DNA from 3 places in the Metabacillus sp. 22489 genome. Region 2 is predicted to be linked to each of the others. Evidence: predicted binding sites of a transcription regulator. Region 2 holds the regulator's gene; each other region holds the start of a gene.

Region 1 (2,278 bases), on a different contig from region 2:
ACATGCTTCGATCGCCTCAGGTGTATATGATACATGGTGATATGCCTCATATTTGTCTTGAATTCCTTTTAAAATGTCAATTGCTTTTTCAACTGATGGCTCATGGACGGTAACAGGCTGGAAACGTCGTTCTAATGCTGCATCCTTTTCAATTGTGCGATATTCCTTTAACGTTGTCGCACCAACGACTTGAAGCTCACCACGGGCAAGAGCTGGTTTTAAAATATTGCCTGCATCCATAGAACCCTCTGCTGAACCTGCACCAACTAATTGATGAATCTCATCAATGAAAAGGATAATATTTTTCTTTTGCTGGAGCTCTTGAATGATTTTTTTCATTCTTTCCTCAAATTGACCTCTTATTCCTGTGCTTGCAACTAAAGAAGCGACATCTAATAAATATACTTCTTTATTTGTTAGTTTTGCTGGCACTGTCCCGTTTGCAATTTTTAAGGCAAGACCTTCGATAATCGCTGTTTTACCGACACCTGGCTCACCAATAAGGACAGGGTTATTTTTGTTGCGACGATTTAATATTTCAATGACTCGTTCAACTTCCTCATCACGGCCAATAACAGGATCGATCAGACCTGCACGAGCAGCTTGTGTTAGATTACGACCAAGCTGATCAAGAATACCTCCACCACCATTTTTCTGAGGTTGTGCTTGAGTTTGTTGATTAAAAGGAGCATTTGCTTGGAATCCTTTAAATAATTCGTCAAATGGAAATGAAGAAAATCCATTTGCAAATCCAGTTGGAATTGATTGTTTATATGCTGCATAACAGTCGTGACATAATGCAGCCTCTGTTTTTTTATTATTTAATTGCAAGTTTAAGTGAATTGTAGCCTTATTCATTTGACATTTTTCACACATCATCGAAAACCATCCCTTTCTTTTTAAAAATTTCCAATTAGTTACGCTTAAAGATTAAAATGAATCCTCAAAGCTTTGACTAAGTTTGACCAATGTGTGATAAAAAGAAGCGGTCAATTTGACCATCTTTGACTATAGTATACTTTGACCTTTTTTGACTTTCAAGTATTTTGCCTATGATAAGAAAGATGTAATTTTTTCCATACCGGGAAGAGAAAGAGCATTATCTGAGTATTCCTTCATATAATGATACAAGCTTTGTTTACGATTAGAGAGGTGTACATAATATGAAGAAATGGATATCTTCAATACAAGTTGCAGCAGTATATGTCGGAACAGTAGTAGGTGCTGGTTTTGCAACTGGAAGGGAAATTGTTGAGTTTTTCACTAAACATGGAATATATGGACTTGCAGGGATTTTTTTAGCGGGAATACTTTTTATAAAACTAGGAACGAAAATGTTAATTTTATCAAAGAGAATTCAAGCAAATTCTTATCAAGATTTAATGACGTATTTATTCGGCAAACAGTTCGGCGGGATTGTGAATCTTTTTATGATGCTAGTGTTATTCGGATTAACATCTATTATGCTTTCCGGAGCGGGAGCAATCTTTAAAGAACAATTAGGATTATCAGTAAGAATCGGTGTAATCGTCACAATTTTGCTAACAATATTAGTGATGGCGTTTGGTATCAAAGGGTTGTTTAGTGTCAATATCATAGTAGTCCCGATGTTAATTACATTTAGTATCTTCCTTGCTTTTCAATCATTTTCCATCGAATCAATTCTACTTTTACCACATGAAGAGTCGAGTTCTGTTAAATGGATTATATCAGCATTTTCATATGCCGCTTTTAATATTACAATGGCATCAGCTGTTCTTGTTCCATTAGCTAAAGAGATTAATGATGAGCAAGTATTAAAAAGAGGAGGGTTCCTTGGGGGGGTATTTTTAATGATTGTTTTAATAAGCAGTCATTTTGCACTATCAAGCTTACCACATTTAACACAATATGATATTCCAATGGCAGAAGTAATGAAAACGACGTTCTTTGCTATTTATTTCATTTATATTGCAGTTATTTATGGCGAGGTATTTACATCAGTTATTGGAAATTTGTACGGGCTTGAAAAACAAATAAACTCGTACTTTAAAATACCAGGAATGACGATAATATGTGGGATATTATGTATCGCTGCGTTTATTAGCAAAATCGGCTATAGTTCATTAATTACATTATTATATCCAATTTTCGGGTATGTTTGTTTAGGAGCACTTATTTTGTTATTAGTGAAAAAATTACCTACTGAATGATGCTTGTCAGAAAATATAGGCGTATTGAATGGAAAAGAGTTGATACTATTCTCATGGACAGAGGACTATATTCCAACATTTATAAA
Region 2 (2,278 bases):
TCTTTATTAGCTCTAATTGACCAATATGTTCGAATCCTTTACTTGAATACGTTGTTTCAAAAAACGTTAAAATATTCTGCAGCTCTTCATTTGTTGAAATGGTCGGAAATTTATACATATCAATATTTCTAGCTAAACGAATTCGGCTACTAAGGACAATATCTGAGTCTGGACCATCTTTCATCCATGCACTAACTGCCCTATTCGTAAATTTCTGGAGTGACATCACAATCCCTCCTTATTGCTTAACTTTTTTTCCAGTGATTTTATTTCATCTCTTACTTCTGCTGCTTTTTCAAATTCCTCTTGAAGGATATATTCATTAATTTTACTTTTTAAAATTTCGATTTGTTTTCGAATATGAAGGTCGCCACCAATACGCTTAGGGATTTTACCCGCATGCACTGTATTCCCACCATGTACACGTTTAAGGATTGGTGTTATATAGTTTTTAAAGGTCGGGTAGCAATTGGAACAACCGAATCGACCAACCTTTTTAAATTGTTGAAGAGTCATTTTACATTGTTCACAGTGTGGTTGATCATTCGAATGAAAAACATTATTTTCTTGCTTAACCTTTCCTGTTTCCATATTTAGAAGACCTGTAAGCAAATTATTTAACGAAAAACCAGCGCTACCATTAAACATAAAGAGATCACTGTTTCCTTGAGCACAATGCTCACACATATGAACCTGGGTTTTTTCACCATTAATCACTTTTGTAAAGTGAAACGTAGCCGGTCTTTCATTACATTCCTGGCATATCATCCGTCTCCCCTACTTTCTACTTATATTTCAACGAGGTTAACATTGCCTTTACCATTCTTGCCCTCAATTCATCTCGATGCGGTAAATCTATATACAGAACTGAGCGATCAATAACACTTAACATTAGCTTTGCTTCCCTTTCAGATATAACTTCCTCACTAACGAGTCTACCGATAATATCTTCTGCAGCTGCTTGTGAAAGGCGGTGATTTATCAAGTGGAGAATTTGGTCTAGAAGATGTGCTTGATTATTTGCTTGAACTTTAATAATCCGAATATAGCCTCCTCCACCACGTTTACTTTCAACAACATAGCCTCTTTCGATTGTAAATCTTGTATTAATTACATAGTTTATCTGTGAAGGTACACATTGAAATTTATCCGCAATTTCACTACGTTTAATTTCAACTATTTCTTTCCCACTATTATCCAAAACATGTTTTAAGTATTGTTCAATAATGTCCGAAATATTTCTCACTCTACCTCCCCCTCACTGACTTTGACTATATTTGACTTTAATCTTACTATAAAACGAACAGAAAAATTTTTCAACTTTTCTGTTTCACTTTAAATATTGCCAAAATTACCTTATGTAAAACCCATTAGTATATTTTTTCTATTTCAGGATTTTCGACAATAATTCTTTCTATTACATGTTGTTCAATTGTTGGCATATTTACATCTATTGTATAGTTTAAAGTAACCAAACCCTCACTATTTTTATGACATTCCGTCAACATAACTTTTGTGATTTTTAAATTATATGTATTTAGTTTTTTAATTACCTGATCTACTTTGCCTTTATTAGATTTTATAACAACCTTTATTTTTCTTCTTAACTTTTTACTATTCATATACTTCTCAAGACGATTTAAAAAGATTAAACACATTAAAACCATAATAGTCGTAAAAAGTGCGGCCCCATACATTCCAGCTCCAATAACTAAACCTAAACCTGCTACAATCCAAATAGATGCAGCTGTAGTTAGTCCCCTCACAGTCGCACCTTTTACTAAAATTGTTCCACCACCTAAAAATCCTATTCCACTTATAACATATGATGGAATTCTTGCCGGATCAAATCGAATATTCCCGTTACTTTCAATATATTCATTAAATCCATATAATGATAAAATCATCATTAAGCAAGAGCCCATACCTACCAGGAGATGTGTACGAAACCCTGCAGGATGATTATTAAATTCTCTTTCCAAACCAATAACTCCACATAAAAACGTTGCAACAATTATTCGAAAGAATATTGTATATGTCTCTTGGCTAAATAACTCAATATAATTCACTATTCATTCTCCTATTATAAGATCATCCAAACATTCTTTTTTATAAATTTGAATTTTTGTTTTACTATATTTATTAATACAGCTTCTAAAAAAGACCAGAATCTTTACGAGGCCACTGAAAAACTTACGTTTTTTAATTTTATTTCAAGATCGTAAACGAAAAAGGCGACTATCCGTTCATTTTTTGGACGGATAGTCGCCTTTCTTTA
Region 3 (2,278 bases), on a different contig from region 2:
CAATTCGTTTCCTTGACCTTACAAGCGAGAATGAACACCTTGTGTGGAAATGGGCAAACAAGTTAACAGTGCTAAATAAATAGATGAAAAGAGGAGATAGCTATGGTTGAAAAACAAGTAGAGGTTCACCTTAAATCAGGTTTACAAGCACGTCCTGCTGCATTATTTGTACAAGAGGCAAATCGCTTTGCATCAGACATATTTTTAGAAAAAGACGGAAAAAAAGTAAATGCAAAAAGTATTATGGGCTTAATGAGCTTAGCGATTAGCAAAGACGCTGTTATTACGCTGATTGCAGAAGGTAATGATGAACAAGAAGCAGTCGAAGCATTAGTGAAGTTTGTACAACAAGAAGGATAATATGTATAAAAAGGGCACATCGTATATAACGGTGTGCTTATTTATTTGATCGAAAAATAAAAAAGGTTGTCTAAAACGGTCAAAACCGTTATGAGACAACCTTTTGCTAAATTATTTATTGTTTAATTCATTACGAGTTAAAACTTTGTCAATTAAACCATATTCTAAAGCACGCTCAGCAGTCATGAAATTATCACGCTCTGTATCACGCTCGATAACTTCTAGAGGCTGACCAGTACGTTCAGATAAAATATTGTTTAACTTATCACGTAAGAAAAGAATGCGTTTTGCGGCAATTTCAATTTCAGTTGCTTGACCTTGTGCGCCACCTAATGGTTGATGAATCATTACTTCACTATTAGGTAATGCATAACGTTTTCCTTTTTCACCTGCAGCAAGTAAGAAAGCACCCATTGATGCAGCCATTCCAATACAAATTGTTGACACGCTAGGTTTAATATATTGAATTGTGTCATAAATCGCCATACCTGCTGTAATTGAACCACCAGGGCTGTTAATGTAAATAGAAATATCCTTTTCTGGATCTTCTGCTTCTAAGAATAGTAATTGAGATACAATTGAGTTAGCAACATTGTCATCGATACCGCTGCCTAGCATAATGATGCGGTCTTTTAATAGACGTGAATAAATGTCATATGCACGCTCACCACGATTTGTTTGCTCAATAACTGTAGGGATTAAATTCATTTAAATATTCCTCCTTCATTATCAGAAAGATTGTACGCTAAGTACTTTCAAGTGTTTATTCCTATGTATTTCCATCATACAACTAAGGTCAATAAAGGTCAAACGAAAAGCATAAAAACGTTTGAAAAGATAACTACTCAATAAATATATGTATTAAAAAACAGAACATGTGATTATATTTGCCATTTTTTTGTTTTTTCAAACAGAAAACTTCATTTGTATGTTAAGATGAAAAATGGAATTATACTTCCATAATTTTCATCATACATAAAGGAGAAACGAAATGGAAAGAAACATTACAAAAATCCTCATTATTGTGGGGTGGGTTGTTATCATTGTCGGAGCAATCTGTAATATTGATACAACAATGGATTTAAACAAAACACAATATGTACCAGAGGGAGAAAGTCCGGCTCCAATTCGAATTACTGAAATCTTACAAGATATTTTATATCCTGTTAGAGATGGTTTCATGTTAATAGGGCTAGCCTATTTTATTCGCTTTTTTCAAGCATCAAAACCATCCCGTTCAGAATGATAATAGCCCCCTGATTGACCAAAAAATTTTGGTTACTCGGGGGAAGTTAAATGAATCCAAATTCTACTATTGAAATTTGGACCTAACATGTCGTATAATGATTTGGCTGACTAATTTAATATGCGCTCGTAGCTCAGTTGGATAGAGCGGTGGTTTCCGGTACCACGTCTGCCGGGGGTTCGAATCCCTCCGAGCGCGTCAAAATAGCAAGGGTTGAGACATCTCAGCTCTTGCTATTTTTTTATGTAAGACGCTGTTAAATTTTACTTGTTTGTTCCCTTATGTGGCGTTCGCTTTCCTCTGGCGTCCGGGATCCTTATTAAGTAGGAGCTCCCTTTGACACGCTTCTCTAGGCAGGAGCATCACGGAAGCTTAACAATACGCTTTAGTATTATGTAATACAAATTCATCTTAGTTCGGTATCTCCTTTTCAACTTAACATATTCATATAATAAAAGAAATTTCTCCAGCTTTTTTATTCAATAAGCAGGTGGAACCTTTTGAGAAATCGTTGATAAACTGAAAAAAAGGAGGGGCTAAAATGATGAAAATGGAAAATAAGCAAGTGCCAATCTTGTCAGTGAAAATGACAAAGGAACTGCAGCAGGCAATTACGTTACTACAATATTCAACCGTCGAGCTTTATGAGTATGTACAAGAGCTTTCGTTAGA

Evidence for each region. Region 2 encodes CtsR, which represses protease genes until heat stress. Its sites were predicted from a motif close to ATGGTCAATAAAGGTCAAACA; they were not measured.
Region 1: ACTJJ9_RS24975 (ATP-dependent Clp protease ATP-binding subunit) is a predicted target of CtsR. The motif match lies at 1,018-1,038, and genes of this name have one in related genera.
Region 3: clpP (ATP-dependent Clp endopeptidase proteolytic subunit ClpP) is a predicted target of CtsR. The motif match lies at 1,153-1,173, and genes of this name have one in related genera.

Annotation. Positions count from the first base shown of each region.
Region 1 is NZ_JBQENT010000072.1:8,200-10,477, reverse strand. It holds gene ACTJJ9_RS24975 (ATP-dependent Clp protease ATP-binding subunit) at 1-879, opposite strand, end outside; gene ACTJJ9_RS24970 (YkvI family membrane protein) at 1,164-2,192, shown strand.
Region 2 is NZ_JBQENT010000030.1:59,621-61,898, forward strand. It holds gene ACTJJ9_RS16980 (protein arginine kinase) at 1-226, opposite strand, end outside; gene ACTJJ9_RS16985 (UvrB/UvrC motif-containing protein) at 226-768, opposite strand; gene ACTJJ9_RS16990 (CtsR family transcriptional regulator) at 785-1,246, opposite strand; gene ACTJJ9_RS16995 (MgtC/SapB family protein) at 1,371-2,069, opposite strand.
Region 3 is NZ_JBQENT010000024.1:24,008-26,285, reverse strand. It holds gene ACTJJ9_RS14690 (HPr family phosphocarrier protein) at 103-360, shown strand; gene clpP (ATP-dependent Clp endopeptidase proteolytic subunit ClpP) at 472-1,068, opposite strand; gene ACTJJ9_RS14680 (hypothetical protein) at 1,352-1,606, shown strand; tRNA gene ACTJJ9_RS14675 (tRNA-Arg) at 1,729-1,804, shown strand; gene rpoN (RNA polymerase factor sigma-54) at 2,148-2,278, shown strand, end outside.